Regions from separate parts of the Shewanella sp. MEBiC00475 genome, predicted to be linked through region 1. Evidence: predicted binding sites of a transcription regulator. Region 1 holds the regulator's gene; each other region holds the start of a gene.

Region 1 (11,091 bases):
AATGCACTAGCCTCGACTAAAACACTTTTATCTCGAACAAAATATAACCGGCTAAGATCAACAGATCCTAGTATCGGCTGACAATAGTCTCGTTATTAATGCGGCTTTTAATCGCTGAAGTAGCATTGTTAGCAAAATAAATGACAATCTTTACCCTGCTTACTTTCAAGGTTTTGTATTTATTTATCCTATCTCTTACCTCTAATTGAGCTTGATTCAGACTTCAATAGCAGCGATTGAAGTCTGAAATACCGCGACAGAGCATTTCATATATTGGACTATAAGCTCTAGTGTATTAAAAACAGTGTGGCTAGACCTAAAAATGCAAATAAGCCAACTACATCTGTCACCGTGGTGAGTACCATGCCACCCGCCAGTGCAGGATCGATGTTTAACTTTTTCAACATTATTGGGATCGTGGCACCAGCAAAGCCGGCTACCGTCATATTAATCAGCATTGCACTGCCGATTAACCCGCCTAACACTATGTCATCTTTCCACAACCATACCGCAATAAATACCAATATAGACCACATTAAGCCGTTTAATAATCCAATACTTAATTCTTTACCTATCAACCAACGGGAGTTACTTTGACCAATATGTCCCAGTGCAATACCACGGATCACCAGTGCTAAGGTTTGATTACCGGCAACCCCACCCATACTTGGTACTATGGTCATTAAAATCGCAATGGTGGCAAATTGCTCTAAGGTACCTTCAAACATGTTGCTAACTGATGAGGCAAGCAGTGCAGCGAATAAGTTAATCATTAACCATAGAGAGCGTCTCAGGGTACTTTTAAGCACTGGGCCAAAGGTATCTTCATCATCATCCATCCCCGCCATGCCCATCATTGAATGTTCGGCATCTTCACGGATTACATCAATAATGTCATCGATAGTGATCCGTCCAAGCAATTTTGCTTGTTTGTCGACCACAGGAGCAGATATCCAATCGAGTCGTTCAAATTTCTGCGCTACGTCTTTATCAGACATTTCAACGGGAATGCTTTCTAGTTCGGTGTCCATAATACTGCGGACAGTTACACTGGGGTTACATGTTAATAAATCGACCAACCTTACTCCGCCTAATACATGATCTTGGCGGTCGACCACATATAAAGTATCGGTAGAGTCGGGGAGATTTCCTCGTTGACGTAAATAGCGTAATACCACTTCGATATTGACATCTGGTCGTAACGTGACTGTATCGGTATTCATGATACTGCCAGCGGTATCTTCAGGGTAACGCAGTGCTTGTTCAACTCGATCTCGGTCTTGGCTTTTCATCGACTTGAGTACTTTTTTGTAAACCGTGTCAGGTAAGCTACGAAGAATATAGGCGAGATCGTCGGTGTCCATGCCGATTGTGGCTTGAGCAAGCTTTTCTGGAGTCATGTTGCTAATAAGTGAATCTTTTAGCTCTTCACCTAATTCGTCAAGAATTTCGCCTGTATGTTGCTGGTCAATTAATTGCCATAGCACTTGTCTATTTTTTGGCGGAGATGATTCAAGAATAAGGGCGACATCATTAGGCGACATGGTATGTAACATGTTGCGAGCGTGGACAAACATACCGCTGTCGAGTGCTTGGGCAAGTTGATTGAGGCGTTGTTCGGTAATTTCATTGTCTAGGTACTCTTTACCCATATATCTACTTCCTATTCATCACACAGCAATCATTTATTTCTCTGATTTTTCTGGCTCAAGTTTATTAGTTACAAAGTTGAAACCTATGCAACGAAAAATGGAATGCCTGAAGGTTTCTGTTGGGCGGGTTTCTATATCGCCGTATTATTTAATTAAACAATAGAGGTGTGCTTTCCGGATATCAAGCAACACCGGAGGTTACTAAAACGGGTATATTTTCGTCATCTTAAGCGCTAAACATTCACAGAGTAAAACAATACTTAATGTGATGGTATTGACTACCTGAGGTAAACATAAAGGCTATTCTTGTGAGGTGAATATGTAAATAATATTGTTGTGGCTACTGCGTTAGTATGAGGCTGAGGAGTTCAGGGCGCAACATCTAATATAGGCATATGGTTTGTGAGCATTATAGAATAGAAGCTAGTGTTACTGACATATTTAGCGCTAATCTTACATTTTGCGACTCTCTATTGCCGAGCTTCTAAGCGTACAAATTTAGCAACATTCATCAAATTTGGCATTAATGAGATCGCACACTGCGCTTAGGGCCGCTTCTGCATCTGGTCCTTCAGCTGTCACTGTGATCATTTTTCCAATTCCACTTTCGAGCATTAACAACCCTAGGACACTTGCTGCACTGGCACTTTTTTCATCTTGAATTAAGGTTATATTGGCATCAAAATCAGCTACTAGAATGGCTAACTTTGTCGCTGCGCGGGCGTGTAAACCTAATTTGTTTGAAATACTAACTTGGCGTTCAAGTTTGATCATTGATTCGATCCTATGTTCACTTAGCTGTTACTGCCATTTAAATCTAATTCTCTGTGGCGAACATTCACTGTATGTTTACTGCCTTGTCTAAATCGTTTTGCCAATTGATCGACAATATACACTGAGCGATGTTGACCACCAGTACAGCCAATGGCGATAGTAAGGTAGCTGCGATTGTTACGTTCTAAGTGAGGCATCCAAGTTTCGAATAGGTTTTCAATTTGCCAGATAAACTTATTAACTAATGGCTGGCGCCCTAAAAACTCTTGTACAGGTTCGTCTAAACCAGTAAATGGACGCAGCTCTATTTCCCAGTGTGGGTTGGGCAAAAAGCGTACATCAAACATAAAGTCCGCTTCTGTCGGCATTCCGTGTTTAAAGCCAAAAGATTCAAAGTTAATCACTAACTCTTTATCAACACTGCCTAGTAATATTTGCCTAACCTGGTCACTTAATTCGTAAATATTCAGTGCTGATGTATCAATATAATGGTCAACAATTTTTGCGATTGGTTCAAGTAAGCGTCCTTCTAGTTTGATCGCTTCTTGCAGTGAAATATGATTTTTAGATAGCGGATGTAATCGACGAGTTTCACTATAGCGTTTGAGTAGAACTTTATCATTGGAGTTTAAAAAGAAGCTGATAATTTCAGTGTCGTGCTCAAGCAGGGCTAATTGATTTTGAAGCACTTTACTTTGTTCATCAATGTTGCGTACATCAACACTGATTGCCACTAAATCATTACTACCTTTGAGCTGGGCTAATAATGTGCCAATAAGAGCTAAAGGCAAATTATCAACACAATAATATCCTAGGTCTTCCAATACTCTTAAGGCTACTGATTTTCCTGAGCCTGAACGTCCTGATACTATGACAAGTTTCATGCAGTGATAACCTGATAAAGTTCTGTTGAGTCGTGAGTTTTACGAAGCTGTTTCAATATTTGCTTGTCACTTAGTTTTTGGGCCATGTTCGATAACGTGCTTAAGTGTTCTTGGCACTGATCTGCCGGCACTAATAAAGCAAATAACAGATCAACTGGTTGGTTATCGATTGCATCAAAGGCAATGGGTTCTTCACACTTAATAAATATGGCAATGGGCTGATCGATAGACGTCAATCGACCATGAGGTATCGCGATGCCATTTCCTATACCTGTGCTACCCACTTTCTCTCTCGCTAAAAGGCTTTCAAAAACCTCTTGCGAAGATAGGGGTGGGTACTGGGCAGCGACTAAGTTGCTGATGAGTTCCAGTACTTTTTTCTTACTGCCCGGGGTGGCACAGGTAGTGCACTCCGGTCGCAGAATGGTACAAAGTTCCATCGTTAGTGTTGTGTATACTTCTGTTGGTGTTTAATTACCTGACGGTTGAGCTTATCGATCAGGGCGTCTATTGCAGTATACATATCAGTACATTCTGACATGGCAAACATCACTATGCCATCTGTGATTTTACTGGCTTTTGATCTTTGTTGTAACTTTTATACATTGAGCGCAACGTTTGCATTATGGCTCTGATCGGAGTGTCGTTCAAGCTTTGAAAATTTATCATGAATATATTCCGTTGCCTTGTAGGTTATAAACTCTTACGTTGGTTAGACGGTGGAATCATCATTGCTTCACGATATTTTGCAATGGTACGACGAGCAACGTTTATGCCCTGTTCAGCCAGAAGTTGGGCCATTTTACTGTCACTCAGCGGTTTTTGCTGGTTTTCTGCAGCAACTAATTTTTTGATAAAAGCACGAATTGCAGTAGATGAACATTCACCGCCATCGTCAGTGCTGACATGGCTAGAGAAGAAGTATTTTAGTTCAAACAGTCCTCGTGGGGTGTGCATGTATTTTTGGGTAGTCACCCGTGAAATGGTTGATTCATGCATTTCTACAGCTTCAGCGATATCATTTAATACCATTGGTTTCATGGCTTCTTCGCCATATTCAAAGAAACCTTGTTGAAATTGTACAATGCAATTGGCCACTTTGAGTAATGTGTCGTTACGGCTTTCAATACTTTTAATAAACCATTTAGCTTCTTGCAAGTGGCCTCGAATAAATTGACTATCCGACGGATTTTTACTGCTTCGCGCCATGGCGGCGTATTGTTGATTAACGCCAATTTTTGGCATGTTGTCAGGATTTAACTCTACAACCCATCGGCCATTTTTCTTTAGTACCGTAACATCGGGTATGACGTATTCGTCATCTACGGCAGTAATTAATAAACCTGGACGAGGATTAAGTGACTGGATTAGGGTGATAGCGTCACGCAACTCGTTTTCTTTTAGCTTTGTTTTACGCATTAACAATCTAAAATCACGCCCGGCAATTAAATCTAAATAGTCTTTAATCAGCAGACGAGCATTATCAATATGGGGGGTTGTGTTGGCATATTGCGCTAATTGGATGAATAAGCACTCGCTTAAATCTCTAGCCGCTACACCAACAGGATCAAAGTGTTGAATGCGCTTTAATACGGCTTCAACTTCATCTAGTTCAACGGTTTCATCGCCCATTGCTTCGAGAATATCTTCGGTACTTTGGGTTAAATAACCTTGTTCATCAACAGCATCAATGATAGCGGTGGCAATTGCTAAATCGGTCTCAGAAAAGGGAGTAAGATTTTTTTGCCATTCTAAATGCTCATACAGACCTTCGGTGGTTTCACCTTGGAATGGCATGTCATCGTCGCGCATGCTCGCACTGCCTGAACCTGACATTGGGGAGGCGGTATACACTTCGTCCCATGTCGTATCCATGGCTAGATCATCCATGGTTTCTTTGGTTATAGACTCTGCAGTGTCAACTGTAGAGGTGTCTTTTTCTTTATTAACGCTGCTGTTGTCACTAAAGTCGGTATCAGCTTGGTCTCGATTTTCTTTTGCGGAGTTTTTTGCTTCTGAAAACTCATCTTCTATTTCAAGCAATGGGTTTGAATCCAATGCTTGTTGGATTTCTTGCTGTAGCTCCAATGACGATAATTGCAGTAAGCGAATAGCCTGCTGCAATTGTGGGGTCATGGTTAAGTGTTGACCCATTTTGAGTTGGAGTGACGCTTTCATTTACCGCTTATCCCTAGATGATTTCCATAAAAATGACAATCTAAAATACTGTATTGATTGTTACATACATCAATGACATTTAACGTTATTTAGTTAACGTTCAACAAAACGAGTTAGATAGTTTAAAAGACCCGTAACTTAACTATAGCTTGAATTGTTCACCTAAGTACACAGCTCGAACTTGTTGATTGCTCAATACTTCATCAGGTGTACCTTCAGCAATTAAATTACCTTGGCTAACAATATAGGCCCGCTCGCAAACATCTAACGTTTCACGAACATTATGGTCGGTAATTAATACCCCTAAACCGCGACTTTTCAGTTGTTGGATAATTTTTTTAATATCAATAACTGAAATAGGATCAACACCAGCAAAGGGTTCATCGAGTAAAATAAATTTTGGATTAGCAGCTAATGCGCGTGCAATCTCAACGCGACGACGTTCTCCACCCGACAACGACATGCCTTGATTATCGCGAATGTGGGTAATGTGGAATTCTTCTAGCAAATGCTCAAGTTGTTCAATTCGTTGGTCGTTGTTGAGCTCTTTGCGAGTTTGCAACACGGCCATAATATTGTCGTGTACAGTGAGCTTACGAAAAATGCTGGCTTCTTGCGGTAAATAACCAATACCTTTACGGGCTCGAAGATGCATTGGATCGGCGGTGAGATCGTCATTATCAATTAAGATCCGACCTTTATCGCTTTTTACTAAGCCGACAACCATATAAAATGTGGTTGTTTTACCCGCCCCATTAGGGCCTAAAAGACCCACTATCTGGCCAGTTTTAACCGTTAAACTAACATCTTTAACAACTTGACGAGCTTTATAGCTTTTAGCTAAATTTTCAGCGGTTAAGGTTATTTGGGTCATTGTTTGTTCTGCTTGTTAACAGGGATTTCAGGGAGTTTTTGCTTCGGCGCGGTTTCATCTTGGAAGTTTTCAGGTTGAATAATCGTGATGACCCGATCTTGTCCCTTACCTGTACTTTCAGCTATCAACTCTTGTGCATTGATATTGTACTTAATTTTGTTACCAGTAACTTGGCTTCCTGATTGCTCAAGCTTGGCATTGCCTATTAATGTGAGCGTGGTGCTGGCAAGATCATAAGTAATTTCGTCGGCACTGGCGGTACCTATTTGGCCGTCATCTAATTCTTGTGAAAACGTTGCCGGCGAACCAGTGGCGATAAGTCTTTTACTGGTGCTGTTTTCGGGGGTAAATGCCCGCAGCTGATCAGCATTGATATTAATCGAGCCTTGAACAATGGTAACCGGGCCATTAAAGACAATTTGATTGTTTTTAATGTCGGCAGACTGGCTTACTGCGGCAATTTTTAACTCCTGCATAAGATCACCTTGTTTAGCCATGGCAGGCAAACTCAGTAGGCAAAGTATGCTACTTAATAACATAACATTGGCGCGAGTGTGGAGACGATTAATGTGGCTCATATTTCCCTTCTACCTGGCTGAGTAGCGATAATTTTTGCGAATTCAAGTCTGCATGTAGGCCTAAGCCTTGAATAATAAACCCTTTTCCTTTGATATACACCATCTCCTGCGAGGTACCTATCATAGTGGTTAAATCCACAGTAATGGCTTGGGTGCTCAGTGATTGTAGGGGTTCTTCTATATCAATAGCATCAATAATAACATTATTTTCTAATATGACTTTGCTGGTATTTTTATTTAATCGTCCTCGGTCTGCACTTAATTGCCACTGTGCTTTACCATTTTCAGGATAAATGAGGTAGATAGGTTTGGTAAAGTGAGTGACGTCAGTAGAAGCATAATGTTCCATGTGCTCGGCACTGACTCGACTTTCTACAAAACCGAGTTGATTAAATTCAGTGGTTTGAAGGTTATTTGCAATAAAATCTGGACGCTCAATTCCGCGAACTTTCACGGCCTCCATTTCACTGCGCTTTATTTGTGCTTGCCAGTATAGTATTAAAGCAAGGCCAAAAAAAACTACAATACCTAGCGTGACTCTATTCATATACTCATACCATGAGCAGTGGCAAATTTATCTTGGCTTAATAGTAATAAGTCGGTCAGTTCACGTAGTGCACCGTGTCCGCCATTTAGGGTCGTTGTCATATGGCATTGTTGTTTTACAAACGGATGGCCATCACCGACACATACTGCTAGTCCTACGGCTTTCATCACGGGAAGATCAACCATGTCATCACCAATGTAAGCGACTTCGTCGGCGCTCACATTATACAAAGACATAAGTTGCTCAAAAGGTTCGGATTTATTGTCAATCCCCTGGTAAATATGCGTAATACCTAATGCCGTCATGCGGTTTTCTACTATTTTGGATTTACGCCCAGTGATCACAGCTACATGAAATCCACTTGTGATGATAGAACGCACTCCGTAGCCATCGCGAGTATGAAAGGCTTTCAGTTCTTCGCCAGCATTACTGAGGTAAATACGGCCATCGGAAAATACACCGTCGACGTCACAGATTAATAGTTTAATTTTTTGAGCGCGTAACCACACATCATTACTGATGGGACCGTATAATCCTTGGCGAAACGAGGTTGATTCTGACATGATTAAATGACTCCAGCTTTAACCATATCGAGCATATTTAATGCCCCGATCGGTTGGTGTTTTTCATTGACGACAATCAATCCGTTGATGCTTTTTTCATCCATAATTTGCAGTGCTTGTGCAGCTAAAATACCAGCAGGACTGGTCACACAGTTTTTGGTCATTACGTGTGCTATCGGAGTGGTTCTCAGGTTCACTTCTGCATCGATGACACGACGTAAATCTCCATCGGTAAATATACCCACTAGCTTATTATCATTATCGACGACTGCGGTCATGCCAAGACCTTTTTTGGATATTTCGTAAAGTGCTTCAGTAATACAAATATCATTATGGACTATGGGTAAATCATCACCTTTATGCATGACATCATCTACTTTCAACAATAATTTTCTTCCCAAAGAACCGCCTGGATGTGACAAGGCAAAATCATCACGAGTAAATCCTTTTGCTTGCAATAATGCAATGGCTAATGCATCACCCATTGCTAACGTTGCAGTGGTACTTGAGGTTGGTGCTAATCCAAGTGGACAAGCTTCTTCTTGAACCTGAATACATAAATGGATTTTGGATAAACGCGCCATGTTGGAGTCTGGCTTGCCCGTTACCGCAATAACCGGAACCCCCATGCGCTGTATCACAGGCATCAAGGTGAGTATTTCACTTGATTCACCAGAATTGGAAATGGCGAGCACAATGTCATTTTTTGCTAATGCGCCCAAATCACCATGACTGGCTTCTCCTGGGTGTACAAAAAATGCCGGTGTACCAGTACTGGCAAAAGTTGCTGATATTTTATTACCGATATGACCCGATTTCCCCATCCCCATAACAATGATTTTGCCATTGCACTGTAGGATGAGTTCACACGCTTGGCCAAACTCAACTGAGTCCACGTATTGATATAAATTATCTAAAGCAGCTTTTTCAATATCAATGACTTTACGGCCCCATTGACGAAATTGAGTTTGATTTACCATGTGAATCTCTCTTTTAACTTAATACTTTACCTTAATGCTCCAATCTAATGAGATTGAAATACAACAATTTGGTACGCAATAAAGGTGATTAATAATAGTGCACCATGCCAACGGGTTAGTTGTTGTTTGGCACCACTAGATAATACTAAAACGGCTAATGCAGTACTGGTACCTAAGACCATATAGAAGTCTCTTCCACTGGCTGAGGCATCTATTTCACCAGGGGAAATTAACCCTGGCAGTGCCAACACTGCAAGAATATTAAATAAGTTGGATCCAACAATATTACCAATGACGAGGTCGTCTTCTTTTTTTAGCACCCCAGCAATACAGGCTGCTAATTCTGGAAGGCTTGTTCCCACTGCAATAATGGTTAGGCCGATGACCAGATCAGATAACCCATAAAACGTTGCAATACCCACAGCGCCATCTACCATCCAACTGGCTGAAACCGGGAGTAATATAATACCGACAGTTAGCCAAATGATAGCATGAAAGGTTGGAACATTTTTAGGGATCTCAGATTCAAGTTCTGTATCTAAGTTATCGGGTGTTTTATCTTTAATCGCTTGCCATATGAAATATCCCATTAGCAGAAAAAGTAACACGATGAGCATGCTACCTTCTGTACGCGTGAGCACGCCATCATGTAAGGTGTAACCAGCGAAAACTGTGGCCGCTAGCATAAGTGGTATTTCACGTTTTAAGGTTTTTGATCCTACGCCAATAGCCCCAAATAAGGCCGTTAATCCTAGAATTAAAGTAATGTTTGCAATGTTGGAGCCCAACACGTTACCAATAGCGGTATCACGCATGCCATCCATTGATGCGGTTGCGGCGACAAACATTTCGGGGGCAGAGCTGCCCATTGCAACAATAGTCAGTCCAATTAACATAGGCGGCAAGCCTAAATTGCGTGCAAAAGCGGCTGCGCCGTAAACAAATCTATCTGCACTCCAAACTAAAATAGCAAGGCCAACAATTAACATTAGGATATTAACTAGCATGTGATTCCGATTGTGGTCATTAATTGCTGAGTATTTTCGCTGGATTTTTATCAAATTGAAAGCATTGAGCAGTAATTGTTCTTGTAATGATATGTCGTTACATGGATATAGTTGTCGCTTAATCGACAATTACAGTACAATTTGCGCTTCAACTTAATTCAAGGAAGGCTGTTATCTCCTCAACGCCAATGTCTGATATGAGTAAATCAAATGAAAAACCTTTGGTAGAGGTTAACCATATGGCCTTTAGCCATGGTTCCCGTGTGATATTTAAAGATATTTCTTTATCGATCCCTAAAGGCAAAGTAACAGCAATCATGGGGCCAAGCGGTATAGGCAAAACTACGCTATTAAAATTGATTGGCGGACAGTTAACGCCTAGCAGTGGACAAGTATTGTTTGATGGTCATGATGTGCATAAGCTTAAGCGCAAAGACCTTTTTCAATTGCGTAAACGTATGAGTATGTTATTTCAAAGTGGTGCAATGTTTACCGACCTTAATGTATTCGACAATGTCGCATTTGCGTTGAGAGAACATTCTGGATTACCAGAAGAGATAATCCGCACCATTGTATTGATGAAGTTACAAGCCGTAGGACTTCGAGGTGCGGCGTATATGATGCCGAGTGAGTTATCTGGTGGAATGCAGCGCAGAGCTGCATTGGCAAGAGCGATTGCGTTAGAGCCTGAAATGGTGATGTATGATGAGCCATTTGCGGGACAAGATCCTATTTCTATGGGAATGTTGGTAAAACTCATTCGTAAATTGTCCGATTCGCTAAAGCTCACTTCTGTAGTGGTTTCTCACGATGTAGATGAAGTATTGGGTATTGCAGATTATGTTTATGTGATAGCAGATAAACAGGTCATTGCGCATGGAACACCAGATCAATTACGCCAGTCTGACAATCCACAACTGATCCAGTTTATTCAAGGCGCACCAGATGGCCCTGTGCCATTTCATTATCCTGCTGAGGATTATCAAGAGGAGCTACTTCGTGGGTGTAATTGATTATGTTGCCGATATTGGGAGTTATGTGCTGAAATTAGTGT
Region 2 (11,091 bases), 840 kb from region 1:
GGGTTGCCATATTCGTTTGCGCTTCCCGCACATTAAAAAAACAGCAGATCAGGAGGTGATGCATGACTGAAGCCAATATTCTATTAGTTGAGGATGACGCTGATTTACGTGAAGCATTGCTTGATACCTTAATGCTTGCCCATTACGACTGTGTTGATGTCGGTAGTGCCGAAGAGGCTATTTTGGCCTTAAAAGCCAACCATTTTGATATGGTGATTAGCGATGTGCAGATGGAAGGCATTGGTGGACTGGGTTTGTTGGCCTATTTACAGCAACATCAACCTAAACTGCCGGTATTGTTAATGACCGCTTATGCCACGATTGACAGTGCGGTTAGTGCGATGAAATTAGGTGCTGTAGATTATCTTGCTAAACCGTTTGCGCCTGAAGTGTTGTTGAATCAGGTGTCACGTTATTTACCGTTAACGCAAAATCACGATAAACCTGTGGTTGCCGATGACAAAAGTTTAGCCTTGTTGTCGCTGGCTCAGCGGGTAGCCGTGTCAGATGCATCGGTCATGATTATGGGGCCGAGTGGTTCGGGTAAAGAAGTGTTGGCACGGTTTATTCACCAACATAGTCAACGCCATGACCAACCGTTTATTGCGATTAACTGCGCAGCAATACCCGAAAACATGTTAGAAGCCACCTTGTTTGGTTACGAGAAAGGCGCATTTACGGGCGCTTATCAAGCTTGCCCAGGTAAGTTTGAACAAGCCCAAGGTGGCACCATATTGCTTGATGAAATATCCGAGATGGAACTTGGCTTACAAGCTAAATTATTGCGGGTATTGCAAGAACGCGAAGTAGAGCGTTTAGGTGGCCGTAAAACCATTAAACTTGATGTGCGAGTACTGGCTACCTCAAACCGAGATTTAAAAGCCATGGCGACATCTGGTGAGTTTAGAGAAGATTTATACTACCGAATTAATGTGTTTCCGTTAACTTGGCCTGCGCTGCATCAACGCCCTGCAGATATTTTACCGCTGGCGCGACATTTGCTGATTAAGCATGCTAAAGCATTTAATATGACTACAGTACCTAAGCTTGATGATGCTGCCACTAGACGTTTATTAACCCATCGTTGGCCAGGTAATGTACGTGAGTTAGATAATGTTATTCAACGTGCACTGATATTACGGGCTAATGATTATATAGGTGTCAATGATATTATTATTGACTCTGCCGATGTGAAGTTGGTTTCTACAGAGAGTATTGAAAATGATAAGTCTGTTGACGTAGACGGTTTAGGCGATGAATTAAAAGCTCAAGAGCATGTGATTATTTTAGAAACCCTTAATCAATGTCAGGGCAGTCGGAAAATGGTCGCAGAAAAACTGGGGATCAGTGCCCGCACGTTACGTTATAAAATGGCTAAAATGCGTGATATGGGGATCCAATTACCTGCATAGCAACCGACATAGCAAAAAGTGCAGTTATCAGTTTTTTGTTAAGTCTATGATTTAGCACTCTAATAATTTTATTTCTGTTCATTAAATTAGATTGATACCGCTTTATATACCAACAAATAACCTATTCCATTATGTGAATAGGTTATTTTTGCCTTCCTGGTTTCTATCTTTCTCCTGTTATTTAACATCTTGGCATCTAAATTGCTTTAACTCTGTATTAGTTATTATTGTCGTCAAAAAATCGACGAAAGGGAGTTACACCATGCAGATTAGCGCAAATCCATTAATGCAAGAAATGCAGTCACTTCGTGGCGAAATATCTCCTTCTATTGGTTCATCTATTCGTCCCAACCTTACCCAACAAGTGAATAACACGACGGGAGCTGATTTTAGTCAGTTACTGTCTCAAGCCGTGGGTAGTGTTAATGAATTGCAGCAAACATCGGCAAGTTTAGCGACTCGTTTAGACATGGGCGACACCACTGTTTCTTTGTCTGATACCGTTATTGCGCGTGAAAAAGCTGGCGTTGCGTTTGAGGCAACGGTGCAGGTACGTAATAAGCTGGTTGATGCTTATAAAGAAATTATGAATATGCCTGTTTAGTGCAGACGTTTTTAAGCACTAAATTACATAACACCATCAGATATAGCAGGTACGTATTGTGAGCACAGACATAATGGTAGGTTCAGATTCAACAGTTGATGACGGAGTCCAGCAAGAGAATAAATCTGGATTGCTTGGCGGTGCTGGTGGTGCCGACATGATGCGTCAGGTGATCATGATTCTGGCATTGGCAATCTGTCTTGCGTTGGCGGTTTTTGTGATGATGTGGGCGCAGGAGCCTGATTATCGCCCATTGGGTAAAATGGAAACTGCTGAGATGATCCAGGTCTTAGATGTTCTCGATAAAAACCAAATCGATTATCAAATTAATGTCGATGTGGTGAAAGTGCCTGAAGATAAATATCAAGATGTAAAATTACTGCTTAGCCGTGCTGGGATTCAAAGTAGCACTCAAGCCAATGACTATTTAAGTCAAGACAGTGGTTTTGGGGTAAGCCAGCGCATGGAGCAAGCTCGCTTAAAGCAAAGCCAGGAATCTAATTTAGCCCGAGCGATAGAAGAGTTAAAAAGTATTAGTCGCGCCAAGGTGATTTTAGCATTACCGAAGGAAAACGTTTTTGCTCGTAATGCGTCTAAACCAAGTGCGACTGTGGTGGTGAGTGTTCGTCGTGGCGGTTTAGGCCAGGAAGAGATTGATGCGATTGTTGATATTGTTGGCTCTGCGGTACAAGGGTTGGTTCCATCACGCGTAACGGTAACCGATTCAAATGGCCGCTTACTTAATTCTGGTAGCCAAGATGGTACCTCTGCAAGAGCACGTCGTGAGTCTGAGTTGGTACAACAAAAAGAAGCCGAATACCGTAATAAAATTGAATCAATATTGATGCCAATTTTAGGGCCTGAGAATTTTACCACTCAAGTCGATGTGAATATGAACTTTACCGCTGTAGAACAAACGGCTAAACGTTTCTCGCCTGATTTACCTGCTATTCGCAGTGAAATGACGATTGAGCGTAACTCATCTGGTCAAAGTTCTGGTGGCATTCCTGGGGCGTTAAGTAATCAACCGCCAATGGAATCTACTATTCCAGAAGTGGCAGGTGAGGCTTCTAGTGCTAGTTCTACTACTTCAGGTGACTCTTCAAAAGAAGCTACGCGAAATTATGAATTAGACACAACGATAAGTCATACTCGTCAGCAAATTGGTGTTGTACGTCGGGTGAGTGCATCTGTTGCAATTAATTTTAAACCTGGTCAGGTTGATGAGAATGGTCAAGTATCACGGGTGCCAAGAACAGAACAAGAGTTAACCAATATTCGCCGTTTATTAGAAGGTGCTGTAGGGTTTAGCTCTCAACGTGGTGATGCACTCGAAGTAGTTACCGTTCCCTTTATGGATCAGTTAATTGAAGAATTACCAGAACCGGATATGTGGGAGCAGCCTTGGTTTTGGCGAGCGATAAAATTGGCTTTAGGTGCAATTGTTATTTTAGTGCTCATTTTAGCTGTGGTTCGACCTATGCTTAAGAAGCTAACGAATCCTAGTGGGGTCAACATGCCTGACGATGTTCGCCCTGGGCATGAATTAGCCGAAATTGAAGATCAATATGCCGCAGATACCTTAGGTATGCTTAATACCAAAGAGGCGGAATACAGCTATGCCGATGACGGATCAATTCACATACCTAATTTGCATAAAGATGATGATATGATTAAAGCAATTAGAGCTCTCGTGGCCAATGAGCCTGAACTTTCCACTCAAGTAATTAAAAATTGGTTACAAGACAATGGCTAATGATAAAAAAGAAAAAACCGAAAAAGCGGCAGTAGCAGGTTTTGATCCTGATTCTGTCACTGGCGTCGAAAAAACAGCTATTTTACTGCTGAGTTTGAGTGAAGCTGATGCTGCGTCAATTTTAAAACACTTAGAACCTAAACAGGTGCAAAAAGTGGGTATGGCGATGGCGGCTATGGAAGAGTTTGGTCAAGAAAAAGTCATCGGCGTTCATAAATTATTTTTAGATGATATTCAAAAATATTCGTCTATTGGTTTTAACAGTGAAGAATTCGTCCGTAAGGCGTTGACCGCTGCATTGGGTGAAGATAAAGCCGGTAATTTGATTGAACAAATTATCATGGGTAGCGGCGCTAAAGGGCTTGATTCGTTAAAATGGATGGATGCGCGTCAAGTAGCAACGATCATTCAAAATGAACATCCGCAAATTCAAACGATTGTGTTGTCGTATTTAGAACCCGATCAAGCCGCTGAGATTTTTAGCCAGTTTCCAGAGAATACCCGCTTAGATTTAATGATGCGTATTGCTAATCTTGAGGAAGTTCAACCTGCAGCATTGCAAGAGTTGAATGACATTATGGAGAAACAATTTGCTGGTCAAGGTGGTGCTCAAGCCGCGAAGATGGGTGGCTTGAAAGCGGCTGCCAATATTATGAATTATCTTGATACTGGGGTTGAAAGCCAGATCATGGAAACGATGCGCGACACTGACGAAGAAATGGCGCAACAAATCCAGGACATGATGTTTGTATTTGAAAACCTTATCGATGTGGATGATCGTGGTATTCAGGCCTTGTTACGTGAAGTACAGCAAGATATTCTGATGAAAGCACTTAAGGGTGCTGATGATGCACTGAAAGAGAAAATTTTGGGTAATATGTCTAAACGTGCCGCTGAACTGTTGCGTGATGACTTAGAAGCTATGGGACCGATTCGTATTAGTGAAGTTGAAGTCGCACAAAAAGAGATTTTATCGATTGCTCGTCGTCTCAGTGACAGTGGTGAAATTATGTTAGCTGGCGGTGGTGGTGACGAATTCTTGTAACCAATAACAATTATCTGTATATGGGTGGTATCTCCATTGGATTGTTCTCGGTTATGTTTGTATGTTTACCATGAGTGCACATTATCATGAGTGCCACATTATAATGTGATGCCCTGTTGTTTGCTTTGAAACCATGACTTCAACAATATAAGTGATCCATTATGCCAGAATCAAAATCACCTAAAAAGGTACTTAATGCGGATGATGAGCATGAATTTAGTCATTGGCAATTACCTGATATTACTCAAGATCGCAGTCAAAGTCCTTCAAATTTATTTGGTAAGTTTTCTGGCGAGCATAAACAAGATCCTGTTGTTAAGTCGAGCCGACCTATGGCTCCACCTACCATGGCGCAAATTGAAGAGATCCGTGCTGCGGCAGAGCTAGAAGGTTTTGAGCAAGGTAAGCAAGACGGTTATCAACAAGGATTAGAACAAGGGCGTTTAGAAGGGCTAGAGCAAGGGCATCTTGAAGGTTTTACTCAGGGCGAGCAGCAAGGATTAGAGGCTGGCCAAGCAAATGCAAATCAACTTGGTGAGCAACTTAATCATATTATTAGTCAATTTGAGCACCCATTATCAATACTCGATGACGAAATAGAAGCTGAGCTGCTTGCCATGACGTTAAGCTTAGCAAAAGCGGTGATTGGCCATGAGCTTAAAACACATCCAGAGCATGTTTTATCGGCGCTACGTCAAGGTGTTGATGCACTTCCACTAAAAGAACAACTTGTTAAAATACGCCTGAATCAAACAGATTCGGAAATCGTGAATCAATGTTTTAGTGTTGAGCAGCTGCAAAAAAATCAGTGGCAGATTGATATCGATCCGACATTATCAAATGGTGATTGTATGCTCGACAGTGTTCGTTCATCTGTCGATTTACGTGTTGAACAACGTATCAATCAAGTATTTAGCGAGTTAGATGCTCAGTCAAATCAGTTAGCCAAAAATGTAAAACAACAAAAGACCACTCATCCCCAATACCAAACCACATCAGTCGACAATTTAAGTGAATATCAACAAGCGGCTGAGCTTTCCGACAGGGCTATTGGTAAAGAAATGGATGATGGCGGCATTGGTATGTCTGATACTGGCAGTTCAGTTCAACATCAAGCTCTCCAAGACGATGTCACCGAATCAACTGAGTCTGTGGTGGATGAAAAAATGGATCCACCTTCTGCATCAATCGATGTTGACCAAGTTGTTGCTCCTAATACAAGTCCTGATGTAAGTGACGATCCCGTGCGAGCTGATAAAGCGGATGACATTCAGCCTCCACAGAATGACTTATCTTAAGGAAACACCGATGAGTACTCGTCAACATAAACTATTGAATAAATTTGCGGTGCATCATAAGCATGTATTGCCGTTGCGACCTGTTGCAAGTGGTCAGTTAGTTAGGGTGGTTGGTTTAACACTCGAAGCCACTGGGTGTCGTGCGCCGGTGGGGAGTTTATGTTCTATTGAGACTATGGTGGGTGAATTGGTAGCTGAAGTCATAGGATTTGATGACAAGTTACTGTATTTAATGCCTATTGAAGAGCTAAGAGGTGTGTTGCCCGGAGCTCGAGTTCAACCACTTGGTGAGCAATCGGGATTAAATGTTGGTTTATCATTACTGGGTAGGGTTTTAGACGGTAGCGGCGTGCCATTAGATGGTCTAGGTCCGCTTAATACAGATCAACATGCTGCACGTCATGGTCCTTATATTAATCCATTATCTCGACGCGCGATTACTGAACCGTTAGATGTTGGTGTTCGCGCGATTAATTCAATGTTGACTGTGGGTAAAGGTCAGCGTATGGGTTTGTTTGCTGGTTCTGGTGTAGGTAAAAGTGTGCTGCTTGGCATGATGACGCGAGGATCGAAAGCCGACATTATTGTGGTGGGTTTGGTGGGCGAGCGTGGTCGAGAAGTTAAAGAATTTATTGAAGAAATTTTGGGTGATGAAGGTCGTGCGCGATCCGTTGTGGTGGCTGCGCCTGCTGATACGTCGCCATTAATGCGTTTACGGGCTTGTGAAACGTCCACTCGTATCGCTGAGTATTTTAGAGATTTAGGTTACGATGTGCTATTGCTGATGGACAGCTTAACACGTTACGCACAAGCACAACGTGAAGTCGCTCTTGCGGTAGGCGAGCCGCCTGCAACTAAAGGATATCCACCTTCAGTATTTGCTAAACTTCCACGTTTGGTTGAACGAGCGGGTAATGGTGGCGCAGGACAAGGTTCTATTACAGCATTTTATACTGTATTGACCGAAGGTGATGATCAACAAGATCCTATTGCTGATGCTTCAAGGGCTATTTTAGATGGTCACATAGTGTTGTCTCGTCAGCTTGCCGATTCGGGTCATTATCCTGCTATTGATGTAGAAGCATCAATTAGTCGTGTCGCGCCTATGGTCATTAGTGTGGAACATCTAGAAGCGATGCGTAAAGTTAAACAGATGTATTCTTTATATCAGCAGAATCGCGACCTTATTTCAATTGGGGCCTATTCTCAGGGCAGCGATCCTCGCATTGATAACGCAATACGCTTACAACCCGCAATGAACGCTTTTTTACGTCAGGGATTTAAAGATCCTGTGACATTTGAAGAAAGCCGAGTAATGTTGACTCAAATAGCTGCACAGTGTCAGGGATAAGGTAAATGACTCGAACTGATCCCCTTTTAACCGTATTGAAGTTAGCCACTTCCGCAGAAGAACAAGCGGCATTACAGCTCAAATCCGCCCAATTTGAAAAACAAAAACGTCAAGGTCAGCTGGATGCATTAAACAATTATCGTTTAGATTATATGAAACAGATGGAAGGGCATGCTGGTACTACGTTACGGGCAAATCAATATCATCAATTCCATCAGTTTATTCGTCAAGTGGATAGTGCGATAACACAGCAAGTTGCCGCGGTTCAGGATGCCGAAAAGCAAGTCGGTTATCGTCAAATCCATTGGCAAGAAAAACAACAAAAGCGCAAAGCCGTTGAGATGTTATTGGCCCAAAAAGCCAATAAAGCGAGGGTAATAGAAGCTAAACGCGAGCAAAAAATGTCAGATGAATTTGCTATGCAGCAATATTTCCGTCAAAAAAAGAAATAGTCTTTGTTAACCTAATCTAAATATCACTTACCCCCCTATTTTCCGCTAATCTTCTGGTACATCGCTTTTCATGTAAAGATCGTTAAGTCATTAGTGTTGGCATTTAAATTGCTTAACATTACAAATATAAGTAAAAATCGTCAGCGAAGCGACAGTGAATAATTCACGAGCAGATTTTGCAATGAGCATTTTGTATCGCCAAGAAGACTAATATGCGCAAATAGTGTTTCATTGACTTGTGTTTATTCGACGATAGATTACCTAATTTTGTTTAATTGAGTGGGGCAGATTATGCAGCAGGTCAACAATATCTTACTCGGCAGTAGCAGTAAATCTGCTGATGTGAGTTCGAAAGCAAACATGCAAGATGTTGATAATAAATCGTTCTTATCTGCTTTAGATCAAGCAAACGAATCCAATCTTGCTTCACAACGTAACGTTAATACGACCAAGAATTCGTTTAATACCGAAGTTGCAAAAGCGAATGTCGATATTGGCACTGAGTCTTCTTCAGAAGAAAATGCCGATGCGGAAATGATTTTTGCGCAGCTTAATATGGCTGACTCATTGAATAACCGTAATGCCATCGACGGAAAAGACTTGCCGCTCGGCGAGATGACCGAAGGAGATTTTGACGCGACAGTTTTATTAGTCTCTGGAAATGACCTTGTTGGCAATAATTCTACTGATACGATCGATTTACCCGTTGATTTTGCAACTGCCACAGATGCTCTTTCTCAGCTCAGTAGTGAAGACCTAGATAAGATTATGGCATTTGCTAATTTATCTTTAGAAGATTTACAAGCGCTAGACAACCAGGCGTTAAATAAATTAATTGGTGAATTTAATTTACAATCACTGGCTACAGAACCTTCTAGTTTAGCCATGATGGACAACACTGTTGATAATAGTGATGAAGTATCAGACGATATAGTGATGGGAAATAAACCAAGCGAGATTGATAAGTCGGTGGCCGCAAGCGTGGCGATACCTGGACAGGCCAGTGCTAGCGGTGTGAATGCTGCGCAAGTTAAATCAGATATGACTCGTCCCTTGAGCTCTGGGGTTAGCGGTTCGGCAACCTCACTTGAATCCGCATCAACAATGACGGGTGTTGATCCTAAGACTATTTTAGGTGATAAAACTCTCACTGATGGCAATATTCAATTAGATACAGATAGTGCCAAAGTATTGGCAAAAGCGGATTTTGCCGTGGTACTGGACTCTTTAGCGGCAAAACGCACTTCAGCTGATGCATCTGTTAACGCCAATCAAGTTAACTTGGGAATGGACGCTTTGGCCAGCGCGAGTGATACTGACAATAAAGCGCTACAAAATCTCAGTAGTTTGACCCCCACACACAAAAGTGATGTACCACAATTTCAGTTATCGTTAAGAACGCAAGGCGAGGCGGGTGGTCAAATGCAAGAGATGATCCAGCGGTTTTCTCCTGTGATGAAACAACAGTTGATCACCATGGTAAGTAATGGCATCCAACAAGCTGAAATTCGTCTTGATCCACCAGAGCTTGGGCATTTAACCGTTAAAATTCAAATCCAGGGCGATCAAACACAAGTTCAGTTCCATGTTGCCCAGTCGCAAACCCGTGATATTGTTGAACAGGCTATGCCTCGACTACGAGATATGCTCTCTCAAGAAGGATTACAATTGACAGATAGTCATGTTTCTCAGGGCGATGAGGGAAGTGAACAACAAGGTCAATCAAGTGGTCAGAGTGATAGTGATAGCCAATTGGATGAAATTTCAACACAAGAGGTTAGCTTGATGACAAATCCGTCAAGGAGTTTACATTCAGCTATAGATTATTATGCTTAAGTAGGTAACCTATAGCAATAATATGACGGCTCAATCAAATACTGACTTTTTAAGCCAGTTTTAATGTTAATCACTATGTTGATTAGGAACCACTAAGATGGCTGAAGAAGAATTAGAATTAAACGAAACCGCTGAAGGCGGTAAGAAGAAAAGTAAACTGCTTATCTTTGGCGGTATTGGTTTAGTGGTTGCATTATTAATTGGTGGTGCTATTTGGTTTTTCATGGGGTCGGATGACACAGCTCCAGTTGATGGAGAGGATGTTTCTGTCGCATCTCAATCGGATCCAAAAAACAATGTAGAAGCTGATTATGTAGGTATGCCGAGGCCATTTTTATTTAATTTACCTGGTCTTGACAGAGCTAGGCTTGTCGAAATAAAAGTTCAACTAATGGTGCGTGGTGAAAATGACAGTGTACTTGTCCAAAAACATATCCCATTAATTGAAGCTGCATTATTAACCACTTTTAGTGGTGCTGATGTACAAAAACTGAGTACCCAAGCTGGTAAAGATGAATTACGTCAGTTAGCGTTACTTAATGTTCAAAATACGCTGCAACCAATAACAGGAAATAAAATCGTTGAAAAAGTCCTGTTTACTGGCTTTGTAATGCAATAACCAAAAGCATTAACTGCTAAGGCGATTATGTGAGTGATTTATTAAGTCAAGATGAGATTGATGCGCTATTACATGGTGTCGATGATGTTGATGATGATGAAATAGAAGAGGATCGTGCTGATGCGCGTTCTTATGATTTCTCATCTCAAGACCGAATTGTACGTGGCCGTATGCCCACGCTTGAAATTGTTAATGAACGATTTGCACGTCATTTGCGGATCAGTATGTTTAACATGATGCGTCGTGCTGCTGAAGTGTCTATTAATGGCGTTCAGATGCTAAAGTTCGGCGAGTATGTTCATACTTTATTTGTTCCAACCAGCTTAAATATGGTGCGATTTAGCCCGCTCAAAGGCACGGCCTTAATTACCATGGAAGCACGGTTAGTGTTTATTCTTGTTGATAACTTTTTTGGTGGTGATGGCCGTTTTCACGCCAAAATTGAAGGCCGTGAATTTACGCCAACAGAACGTCGAATTGTACAGTTGTTGCTCAAAATTATTTTTGAAGATTATAAAGATGCTTGGGCGCCAGTAATGGATGTTGAGTTTGAATATCTGGACTCTGAAGTGAACCCTGCGATGGCGAATATTGTTAGCCCAACAGAAGTGGTGGTTATTAATTCGTTTCATATTGAAGTTGATGGTGGCGGTGGTGATTTTCATATCACTATGCCGTATTCAATGATTGAACCCATTCGAGAGTTATTGGATGCAGG
Region 3 (11,091 bases), 810 kb from region 1:
TGAATATCATAAGCCAGCTTATCGTGATAAACCTCATCTTCGTCGGCGGTTTTGACAAATTTACCGTTATTATTGAAGGCAAAGTTATTGGCAGCATTAGGCGTTTGGGTGCATGCCGCTAACGATAACGATGCGAGCATGACCGCGGGGATAAAAAGCCTGTTAATCATAATAATTCCTCTAACACTTAATGCCGCAAGTCTTGGTATAAATGAGCTATTTAATCACCTTATTTACCGCTGACTAAGGCCAATAACTTACTTCTTTATTGTTCGTCACCTTATATCGGCAAATGTACAAGAAGCTTTACTATAATTGCACTAGATCGAAAAATAACTGCAAAATGTGAGGGGCTGTTGATCTTTCAAGGTAGTTTTTGCAGTGAATTGTTGTTCATTACTTAAATAAAGGGCTACAAGGCAGAGGTTTTGTAGTGTCGTTATTCTACATTTAGAAGCCGATAACGCATTAGGAATGAACAACAAACGCTGCCCGAAGGGTTTGGCTAAAAACGTTTTACTCTTTGATGAGCGATTATTTGTTAAGTGAGTGGTGCTTAGATTGATAGACAGCAATCCACTCGTCTCGATTAAAACGTTTTTATCTCGAATAAAATTTAACCAGTAAAGAACAGTAGATTCTAAAGAGGCACAATTTTTGCTTTATTAAAAATAGAGTAAGCTTAATTTGTGTAATTAGGCCAAATTGACGTTTTTTTGACATTAGGACATCGCATGCTGATCAGACAAAGCCCTACTAACCGAGCTAATCCCTTCGGTCATATTGCCGCAATAGTCATGCTATGCGTCTGTGGCTTGCTGGCGACAATGTCTGCATCAGCTGAACAAATTGAAGTTACCGGCAAGGCCAAAATTGTTAATGGTGATATTGATAAAGCCCGCGAAGATGCCATTAGCCAAGCATTAAATTATGCCAGCTTAAAAGCCGGAGTTAACTTTTCCAGCCAACAACAAGTCAATCAAGGTCGACTTACTCAAGATACCTTTCAAATTCAACGGATGGGATCGGCCAATAATGTTGAATTAATGAGTGAAATGATCAGCCAGCACACTATTACCGTGGTTTTACAATTAGAACTTGGTGAGCAAGAACCCGATGCACAATGTAAAAGCCAGTCTCTCAAAGCCGCCATTATGTTGCCACAAGCCTATTTACAAGAACGCGCTCAGTTACGCTATGGCCAATTGGCCAACTTTGAACAACGGGTCACTGAACATTTAGGCAAAATTATCAACGCTCAATCTCGGTACAGTTTCGCTCGATTACACGCCGACGAAAAAATTGATAACACCAATCAATTAGTAAATTTTAAGGGTTACCGTATTCCCAGTTGGTTAGGTGAAATCACCGACAGCCAATATGTATTGCAACCAGAAATTATTGATATTTCTACTGAACCGGTACAAAGCAGTTATATGGGGTTGGTAGACGATGATCCGCTTAGGCAATTCATGATAAAATTAACTCTTTATCATGGTATCAGTGGCGAAGTTGTGTGGTCAGAATCGTTTGCTACATCAGCGCCTTGGGAGTTTGAAAGACAAGAAATAGTTTCTCCTGCTAACCAACGCTTTTGGCGTTCTTCCTATGGTCAGGCTATTAGTGATGTTTTACAACAAAGTGTGATGTCCCTGGATAAACAGTTAAATTGTCGTCCATTACTAGGCCAAATTGTTGCCAGACAAGGGGATCGTATTATCATCAACTTAGGTCGTAAAAATGGCGTCAAAATGGGTGATAAATTCCAAATTGTATTACAAAAAAATATCCCAGACAGATTCAATTCCATGCGCGCCATCGCTACAAAAAGCCGTGCCAATGTGGTTATTGAACAAGTTACTGAAGACAGTTCAACTGCAATTTTTGACGGCATCGACAGTGCTGACAATATTCAAGTGAACGACATTGCGATTAAGAACTAATGATTAAAAGTTGAGAGTTCAGAACTAAGAACTAAGAACTAAAGATTAAAGATTAAGAACTAAGCTATTATACATTAGTTGGTTATTAATCAAGCAATTAAATTTAAAAGGTTTAATTCAATTATAAACTCAGTATAATCACTGGGTCTCTCTATAGCTCAACAGGATAGAGCAGCCGCCTCCTAAGCGGCCGATCGGGGTTCGAGTCCCTGTGGGGAGACCATATAAACTGTTTCTATGCTCATTTTCACTCTTTTATAATCATCTTATTTACTTCATTGCCCTTCCCAGAATTGAGATATTTACTAGTATCAGTATTTTTTAACTACAGCTTTAATATTTCTTCAATCTCCACATCATTTATCTCTCTCGCTATCGCAGTCTGATCAGCTTTAGCGTTATAATTGTGCTTCATTTTTGTTGCTAGGAGCAATTGTTTGTCATATTCATATATTCCGTTTGATCTTTATAAGCGTAAGTGGATTTTTAACCATAAAGATTTGCCTGTATCAGATGATGATAAGGCCTTGATTAAACCACTGACTGATAAAAGTGCTATGGAAGTGTGGGATAAGTGGATAAGCAATAAGAGCAGTCGTGCAGAGCTGTTTGAAAAAGGTGACTGGCCAGCAAAGCAAGATGCTTGGACAGAAACTGAGCATTGGCAATCAGCCTGGGATTCTAATGACAATGCGATGCCTGAAGCGATTAGTGCGCATATTCAATGGCCCGATGATGCGGTGGTGTATTTTTGCTATGAAAAGTACCAAATAGTTGAAACTCGCTGGGATGTATTCGTACGTAATTGGAAGTGCTTTTTATTTTTTGATGATGGCCCAATTCTTATCTCCCCAAAACATAAGCAAGCATTAATGTTTCTACAGAATGGTCAATATAAATTAGGCGTTCGCGGTTAATTAACCCGCCCTAAGTTGTATCCGTTTGTATTACAGTTTTTTTAGAGAGTTTATATGAAATTATTAGCTTCAATTGGATTGAGCTTATCGTTAATGCTGCCGTTGTTTGCACAAGCTAGCATGATTGCAGATGTTGATGTAGCAGAGAAAATGACTGCTGCAGAGCAGCCATTAGTATTGAATGGTGCAGGTATACGCAGTAAGTTTTTTATGGATTTATATGTAGGTAGTTTGTATTTGCCGACAAAAATGCACACTCTAGAAGATGTGCTTGCTCAACCTATAGCGGTGATCCAGTTAACTATCACTTCAGGAATGATCTCTTCAAACAAAATGCGTAACGGCATAACCGAAGGATTTGAGGCAGCTACCGACAATGACACGCATTTTATTGCCAAAGACATTGAACATTTTACACAGCTATTTGCTGATGAAATTGTTGAAGGTGATCAATTTACTTTTGTGACTCAAAAAGGCAAGGGCGTGACCAGCATTAAAAATGGTCAGGTTCAGGGCGAGATAGTGGGTGAGGCTTTTCGTCAGGCATTACTTAAGATTTGGTTAGGTGAAGAATCTGCACAACAAAGTTTACGTGAAGCAATGCTAGGCGCAGTATCTAGCTAGGTCGCTACGCTGCTACGATTGTATAGCATCTAGCCGCGAAGCGTCTTCGACTCTAGGCTTTTCGCATGCTACAAAAGTAATTAAATGAGAGTCGCGAGGTCGCAGTGCTAATAGGTAAGTATTAGGCTGAAAAGTCATTGCCGAGAGTTGAAATGGTAGACGTTTTACCTTTGCCATTATAGGTTAAACTTGAAGCATTTCGGCTGGCTTGTAATGCTTGGGCAAAGCGATTGAGGCTGGCAATATTGAGCTCAATCAAGCTGGCATTCTGGCTGTTGATGTCTTTGCACTCTGCAAGAATAGCTTTAGCTTGCGCGACTTGTTGTGCCAGTTCAGCATCTGTTGTAAGCAGATTGTGTTGTGGGTGATTTGCTAATTTTTCGTCTGTGATTTTCATGTTGAATAAACATTGAGTTTTGTCTTTAGAAAGTGCTAGCAGTTTGTCTGCATCTTGTTTTGATAATGCCGATTTTTCTTCAGAAATAAGCTGTCTTAGCTGTACTAACGTTTTATTCTGGGTGTCTAATAGTCCACGAAGTTCATCGTGTAGCTGTCCATTTGGCTTTTCATTTAGTACGGTCATAAATTACTCTTAAGTTTTCTTAGCTAACACTTCACTATAATGCAAGGTTGCACCTATTGTTTGTGTGTCGTTAAAACAAATTAAAGAGTAACGTTTAACGGTTACTCTTTATTAAACGATAAACTGCCTAGCTCTGCTTCAAAACTGGCAATATTCGCTGCTAGCTTTTCAGGATCAACTTTATAGCGTCCTTCAGAGATAGCTTGCTTAATTTCCGCGACCTTTTTTTGGTCTACTTCAGGTAGCGATGCCATTTTCGTTTGTGCACCCTGAAGCTGTTGAGCTTGAGAGGTAATGCTGACGGAATCTGTTTTAACCGGTGCAGCTGATTTTGGGGCTGCAGTTGTTTTAGATTGCGCAGCAGACTGCGTATCACGAGCAGTGCGCATTTGTGTATTGTTAGCAGTGTTATGCTTAATGTCAATTGCCATGGGAGGCTCCAGCGTAATGAATCAGGTTTTCCATTCAGGTTATCGACACCCTAAGGGAAAACTTTAGCTTTATTTTACATTCTTACTTCAACTTCGCCAACGCCAATTACCACAGCATCAAATTGTTTACCGGTATTACTATTTTTCACTCTGATCACTTCATCAATATTACCGTCTCGCAATGCTTCGCCTAGGGTTTTTATTTGAACATTAGCCGTTTTAGCATAGATCGAAACCGTATCACCTTTGCAAACAAAACACAGATTATTGGTCAATATTGGCGAGTCTTTGCTAACACGACGTTGTACTCGTGAACCTATTAATGTAGATGTGTTAGAAAAATATTGGCCTTTTAAATTATATTGGTCGACATACATTATCTGTAAGTGATGTTGAGCAATGATTTGATCTTTAGAAAGTAACTGGTTTGCGACTACGACAGGATATTTTATTTCGACTCGAACTGAGATGTACATTTGCCATGGGTAGTCATAATCAGGGCTATCACAGCTTAATTTCACCATATTATTACGGCTAATTGCTCTTTCGCTGGCGAGTTCCACATTTATTGGTGGGTAGCACCGTGGTGGGTTTATTCTGCCCTCAAGATTTTGTGGGGTAATTTCTATCTTAGCTTTTGAGTCAGCGTCAATTTTTTTGGCTACCATCTCTTTAGCTAAGGTATAAATGGTCGATAATGTAGGTGTAACTATCTCTTCGCTAGCAAATACTGGCGAAAAAAAGGTTATTGAGCACAAAAAACATAAAAAAAATACTTTCATAATGAAGATACTAGCTTGTTTTGCCAGAATACACCTATACTTTGAAAAATGAATAATATGCGAGTTATCTCGGCATATGTAAGAAGTTAAGAATAAATAGCCTAAGGATATGACAATAACATTATCCTTTCGTCAAAAAAGTGTCGGTTTTCTGCGAGTATGAACCAATGCTAGTTTAAGCAAGTTACATGCCCACTTTTAGATTCGATCAATTGATAAGTATTCGCTAGGTTGGTGATAGTTTATACTCATGTTGAACTTGTCATCAGTAGAGAAACACATAAACCGTATTATGTTAAACCTAGGTTTATTATAATTTCAAAGAACAAATTATCCTTTTGGGTGACCGTTAACTACAAGGCTGTTTTATGTCGAGCATTTTAGAATCAGTAAATAAACGTACTCAACTTGTCGGGCAAAACAGACTAGAGTTGCTATTGTTTAGGCTTAATGGCCGCCAAAGATTTGGGATTAACGTGTTTAAAGTGAAAGAGGTGTTGCAATGCCCACCACTGACCACCCTGCCTAAATTAAATCGTTATGTTAAAGGTGTTGCTCATATCCGTGGAGCAACCATTTCTGTTATCGATTTAAGTGCGGCAACAGGCGGGCGTCCACTGACATCGACCGAAAATTGTTTTGTTATCATTTCAGAATATAACCGAAGTGTTCAAGGCTTTTTAGTGAGTTCTGTTGAACGTATTATCAACATGAACTGGGAAGCCATTATGCCTCCTCCACAAGGTTCTGGTCGTTCTTCATATTTAACCGCTGTCACTGAGATTGAAGGCGAGTTGGTTGAAATTTTAGATGTTGAAAAAATTCTCGATGAAATTTCACCGGTTAAGACTTCTATCAGTAAAGAGGTCAATGAAACATTAACCATTGATAGAGATCAACATTATCATATTATGGTTATTGATGATTCAACAGTGGCTCGTAAACAAATTATTCGCTCATTAGAATCTTTAAATCTGCAAATCGATACCGCTAAAGATGGTAAAGAAGCGTTACTTAAACTGAAAAGTATAGCGGCTGAAATGGATGATGTATCTGTTGAAATCCCGCTTATTATTTCTGATATTGAAATGCCTGAAATGGATGGTTATACATTAACGGCAGAAATTCGCGATGATCCAAAATTAAAGAATATAAAAGTGGTATTGCATACATCATTAAGTGGTGTGTTTAACCAAGCAATGGTAGAGAAAGTAGGGGCTAACGACTTTATTGCCAAGTTTAATCCCGATGAATTAGCCGCTGCGGTTAACAAACATTTGAGCTTATAAAGCCAATATTGATATTTTAGCTCATAGGTTCGTATATTTAGGAAGATAATGTGACAGATAAATCACTTGCTGAAGCAGAGTACAATCAATTTAGGCTGTTTTTAGAGCAGCATAGCGGTATTGTGTTAGGTGAGAATAAACAATATTTAGTGCGCAGTCGTTTAGCACCACTGATGGGAAAGTATAATTTACCTTCTTTATCTGAGGTGGTTAAAAAGTCAATGAAACCGACAGAACGTCATTTACGCACTGAAGTGATTGATGCTATGACGACGAATGAAACCTTATGGTTTCGAGACCGTTATCCATTTGAATTACTGCACAATACTCTGTTACCTGAGTACAGTAAGCTTGGTCGACCATTAAAAATATGGTCGGCGGCATGCTCTTCTGGGCAAGAACCTTATTCTTTAGCCATGACGGTGTTGGAATATCAGCAGCGTAAACCTGGTGCTTTGCCTGGTGGGGTAGCTATTCAGGCAACTGATTTGTCACCTTCAATGTTAGAACGCTGCAAGAATGCGGAATATGATGGTTTAGCCCTAGCTCGCGGTTTGTCTGAAGAACGTAAACGTCAGTTTTTTGATGCTTTACCGTCTGGCAATATGAAAGTGAAAGATAATGTTAAGCGTTTAGTTAATTTTAGGGCGCATAATCTCCTTGAAAATTATAGTTTATTAGGCAGATACGACATTATTTTTTGCCGTAATGTATTGATTTATTTTGGGCCAGAGGCAAAAACTAAAATTTTGCGGCAATTTGCTGCCGCACTTAATCCTAAAGGTATATTATTTTTGGGAGCGTCAGAATCTCTTGCGGGTTTGAGCGATGAATTTAATATGGTTCGCTGTAATCCTGGTATTTATTATCAAAAGAAAGTATAGATAAAATAATAACTTAATCTATTTACCATGCCGGCATTCGTCGGCATGTTTGTTTTTATCTTTAATTCGTTCCGAAAACCAAATTGTTGGCATAACCTTTGCTTTATTCCTATCAGTTAGCTGATGGAGGCAATTTTATGGCGATTAATTTCGATAATGCATTAGGTGTTCACCAATACTCATTGGGCGTACGAGCTCAAAGAGCAGAAGTGATTTCAAGTAATATTGCCAATGCCAATACTCCTCATTATAAAGCTAAAGATGTTGATTTTGCTTCTGCAATGAAAGCAGCAAGCACGCATCAAAATGGCTTAAGTATGAGCCAAACAACAGAAAAACATTTTGATTTAACGGCATTAAGCCAACAGCATGTTCAATATCGTGTACCCAATCAAGCCGATACTGGTGACGGTAATACTGTCGACACGCAAAAAGAACAAGCAGCATTTATGCAAAATGCACTCGAATACCAAATGTCATTAGGTTTTCTTGAAAGTAAATTTTCTGGCATGCGTAAAGCATTACGAGGTGATTAATTATGAGTTTATTTAATATTTTAAATGTATCTGGCTCGGGTATGTCTGCGCAGTCAGTGCGTTTGAATACTACCGCCAGTAATATTGCTAATGCTGACTCTGTTTCAAGCAGCGCAGATAAAACCTATCGCGCACGTCACCCAATTTTCGAAGCCGAAATGCTAAAAGCGAATAGCCAGCAAAATAGTTCGCCAGGCGTCAATGTAAAAGGCATTGTCGAAAGTGACAAACCATTGCAAAAAGAATATTCACCCGACCATCCAATGGCAGACAATGAAGGGTTTATCTACAAACCCAATGTCAATGTGATGGAAGAAATGGCTGATATGATTTCTGCATCACGCTCTTATCAAATGAACGTTCAAGTGGCTGATGCAACCAAGACTATGTTGCAACAGACCATAAGGATGGGTAAATAGTATGATTATTCAAGGAGGTAACAATGAGCCTCGTTAATGCTTACAGTCAGTCTTTACCACAGCAGAGCAGTAGTGCTTCTAATACCAGCGCGGCAACAAAAAGCTCGGTACAGACAAATACAACGACGACTACAACAGGTAATGTTTTTCTAGATAGCATCCGTTTACCTGAAGAGAGTGCGATCCCTGAAGCTAATGATCAGATGTTACAGCAAGAAGATTTTTTTGCTCTACTCAGTCAGCAGTTATCGATGCAAGATCCTTTTGAACCCGTTGACAACGACCAAATGATTGCGCAAATGGCATCATTCTCAACAGTAGATGGTATTTCAAATCTTAATGATGAAATTCTTAATCTCAATACTGTTATGAGCTCAAGCCAAGCATTACAAGCTTCTAGCTTAGTAGGGCGTAAGGTACTTATTCCTTCTGATACTGGTGCTATATCGACTGAAAGCCCTGAAATTAAAGCGGTGATTAGTACACCATCAGCAATCGAGTCTATTACGGTTAGGGTGGAAGATGCGTCCGGCCAGCTTATTAAGAGTTTTAATGTTGATGGCAGCGAAGGCGGCAATGTTGATATTACTTGGGATGGTTTAGACAAAAATGGTGAACCTGTTGAAGCGGGTAATTATGCCATTAAGGCCAGCGGTAAAGTCGATGGAACATCGGAAGATTTAGCGGTATCGACTTATGCCCATGTTGCCAGCGTGTCATTAGGCACAACGGCAACCGGCGCTATTTTGAATTTGCGTGGAGTAGGCGGAATTAAGTTATCTGACGTACTCGCAGTATCCGAAACATAATACGGCCAGCATTATAAAACTGGTCATATTAAAAATGAATTAATTGTGAGAGGTGAACTATGTCATTTAACATCGCACTCAGTGGTATCGCAGCCGCGCAAAAAGACTTAAACACTACTGCGAATAACATCGCGAACGTCAATACCGTTGGTTTTAAAGAATCTCGTGCCGAATTTGCAGATGTATATGCAAATTCAATTTTTGCCAATGGTAAAACAACAGTCGGTGGTGGTGTGACCACTACGCAAGTTGCGCAACAGTTTCATCAAGGTAGTTTGCAATTTACCAGTAACTCGCTCGATATGGCGATAAGTGGTAGCGGATTTTTTGTCACTTCATCAGGGTTAGACACACAGGATCTATCTTATACTAGAGCCGGTGCATTTAAAGTTGATTCAGACAATTACATGGTTGATGCAGCAGGTAATTTTTTACAAGGTTTCCCTGTGGATGACGATGGTAACTCAACCTCAGTCAGTTTAACCACCACGGATCCTATCAAGGTACCTGACACAGCGGGTAGTCCTGAACAAACCGAAAATGTTGGCTTGCAGATGAACCTTAATGTGGGTGAAGAAGCATTAGACCCAGCGAGTTTTGATCCTGATGATTCTGATACATTCAACAACTCTACCTCAGTAACCATTTACGATTCACTCGGTGAATCACATATCATGACCACCTATTTCATTAAACCTACCGCTGGCTCATATACAGGTGAAAGTAACTGGGTCGCTTTTTATGCGGTAGACGGTGAGCCGGTTGATGTGGCCAGTGGTACTGGGACTTATGATACGGATACCGATGGTGATGGTACCGTTGATGGAACGGGTACCGCATCAGCTGCTAATCCGAGCGGTGTAGGCACATGGTCAGGTGCGGTACTTAAATTTAACGATACTGGTAGTTACATTGGCAGTGAACCAGGTACGATTACAACTGAGGCACTGGGTACCGGTGGTGCGGGTGCTTTAGGCCCCGGAGCCGATGGTACTCAAACGCTTACAGTAAGCTTTAATACTCCAACTCAGTATGCTTCTCCGTTTGAAGTCACTGAATTGACTCAAGATGGTATTACCGTTGGTCGATTAACTAACGTTGGTATTGGCTCAGATGGTTTGATTACCGCCAGTTACAGTAATGGTTCAACGGTTCCGTTGTCACGTGTGGCATTAGTCCGTTTTGCTAACGAGCAAGGGCTTACTCAAGTGGGTAATACCTCTTGGCAAGCCAGTTTAGGTTCTGGTGAAGCATTAGCCGGTGAAGCTAATAGTGGTACTTTTGGTAGTATTAATTCGTCTGCACTTGAACAATCAAACGTAGACTTAACCACAGAGCTTGTTGATTTAATCTCAGCTCAGCGTAACTTCCAAGCCAACTCGCGTACGCTCGAAGTTAACAATACCTTAAACCAAACAATCTTACAGATCCGCTAAATTTACGCATACATTATAAATTTAGGCTTATCGTTATATAAAGGTGTTGCCGTTTACGGCAACACCTTGCCTTTACCCTTCTTGTTGTTACTCCTCGTTACTCCTTGTTATTAGGACCCTAGTGTTGATTGATGGTTTTTTGACACTCACAGTGACTCATTATTTATTTTTCTTATTCAATTTCATGTAATTACAATAACCAAAAATATTGACCACCTCATTGGCATGATGTTTGCTTTATCTCCGTATAGAGTATTTTTACTGAAAGTTTGACGGAGCAACAAATGGACAAATTTCTTTATATTGCCATGAGTGGCGCAAAGCAAGGGATGAATGCATTAGCGGTAAGTGCTAACAATCTTGCCAACGCCAATACTGATGGATTTAAAGCTGACATGGTCCAAGCCCGTTCAATGCAGGCATTTGGTGAAGGTTTGC

What was found. Region 1 encodes sigma-54, which starts transcription at its own class of promoters, with help from an activator protein. Its sites were predicted from a motif close to GTTGGCACGNNNNTNGNNT; they were not measured.
Region 2: a site for sigma-54 is predicted at 8,014-8,032, ahead of FCN25_RS16390 (flagellar hook-length control protein FliK). Genes of this name have one in related genera too.
Region 3: a site for sigma-54 is predicted at 5,458-5,476, ahead of flgA (flagellar basal body P-ring formation chaperone FlgA). Genes of this name have one in related genera too.

What each region holds. Positions count from the first base shown of each region.
Region 1 covers NZ_CP039928.1:2,820,922-2,832,012, forward strand. Annotated here, with positions in the region: gene mgtE (magnesium transporter) at 288-1,652, opposite strand; gene FCN25_RS12475 (HPr family phosphocarrier protein) at 2,151-2,426, opposite strand; gene rapZ (RNase adapter RapZ) at 2,447-3,310, opposite strand; gene ptsN (PTS IIA-like nitrogen regulatory protein PtsN) at 3,307-3,750, opposite strand; partial or broken gene raiA (ribosome-associated translation inhibitor RaiA) at 3,753-4,007, opposite strand; gene FCN25_RS12495 (RNA polymerase factor sigma-54) at 4,004-5,488, opposite strand; gene lptB (LPS export ABC transporter ATP-binding protein) at 5,631-6,362, opposite strand; gene lptA (lipopolysaccharide transport periplasmic protein LptA) at 6,359-6,940, opposite strand; gene lptC (LPS export ABC transporter periplasmic protein LptC) at 6,927-7,487, opposite strand; gene kdsC (3-deoxy-manno-octulosonate-8-phosphatase KdsC) at 7,484-8,050, opposite strand; gene FCN25_RS12520 (KpsF/GutQ family sugar-phosphate isomerase) at 8,053-9,030, opposite strand; gene FCN25_RS12525 (calcium/sodium antiporter) at 9,075-10,037, opposite strand; gene FCN25_RS12530 (ATP-binding cassette domain-containing protein) at 10,226-11,050, shown strand; gene mlaE (lipid asymmetry maintenance ABC transporter permease subunit MlaE) at 11,037-11,091, shown strand, end outside.
Region 2 covers NZ_CP039928.1:3,660,957-3,672,047, forward strand. Annotated here, with positions in the region: gene FCN25_RS16350 (PAS domain-containing sensor histidine kinase) at 1-70, shown strand, start outside; gene FCN25_RS16355 (sigma-54 dependent transcriptional regulator) at 63-1,412, shown strand; gene fliE (flagellar hook-basal body complex protein FliE) at 1,675-2,016, shown strand; gene fliF (flagellar basal-body MS-ring/collar protein FliF) at 2,087-3,772, shown strand; gene fliG (flagellar motor switch protein FliG) at 3,765-4,817, shown strand; gene fliH (flagellar assembly protein FliH) at 4,979-6,115, shown strand; gene fliI (flagellar protein export ATPase FliI) at 6,126-7,466, shown strand; gene fliJ (flagellar export protein FliJ) at 7,472-7,918, shown strand; gene FCN25_RS16390 (flagellar hook-length control protein FliK) at 8,210-9,754, shown strand; gene fliL (flagellar basal body-associated protein FliL) at 9,852-10,373, shown strand; gene fliM (flagellar motor switch protein FliM) at 10,403-11,091, shown strand, end outside.
Region 3 covers NZ_CP039928.1:3,632,494-3,643,584, forward strand. Annotated here, with positions in the region: gene FCN25_RS16210 (FlgO family outer membrane protein) at 1-170, opposite strand, end outside; gene FCN25_RS16215 (flagellar assembly protein FlgT) at 735-1,943, shown strand; tRNA gene FCN25_RS16220 (tRNA-Arg) at 2,091-2,166, shown strand; gene FCN25_RS16225 (DUF2947 domain-containing protein) at 2,381-2,860, shown strand; gene FCN25_RS16230 (chalcone isomerase family protein) at 2,915-3,484, shown strand; gene FCN25_RS16235 (flagella synthesis protein FlgN) at 3,606-4,067, opposite strand; gene flgM (flagellar biosynthesis anti-sigma factor FlgM) at 4,169-4,498, opposite strand; gene flgA (flagellar basal body P-ring formation chaperone FlgA) at 4,573-5,280, opposite strand; gene FCN25_RS16250 (chemotaxis protein CheV) at 5,649-6,569, shown strand; gene FCN25_RS16255 (protein-glutamate O-methyltransferase CheR) at 6,620-7,453, shown strand; gene flgB (flagellar basal body rod protein FlgB) at 7,591-7,989, shown strand; gene flgC (flagellar basal body rod protein FlgC) at 7,992-8,408, shown strand; gene flgD (flagellar hook assembly protein FlgD) at 8,432-9,217, shown strand; gene flgE (flagellar hook protein FlgE) at 9,277-10,653, shown strand; gene flgF (flagellar basal-body rod protein FlgF) at 10,938-11,091, shown strand, end outside.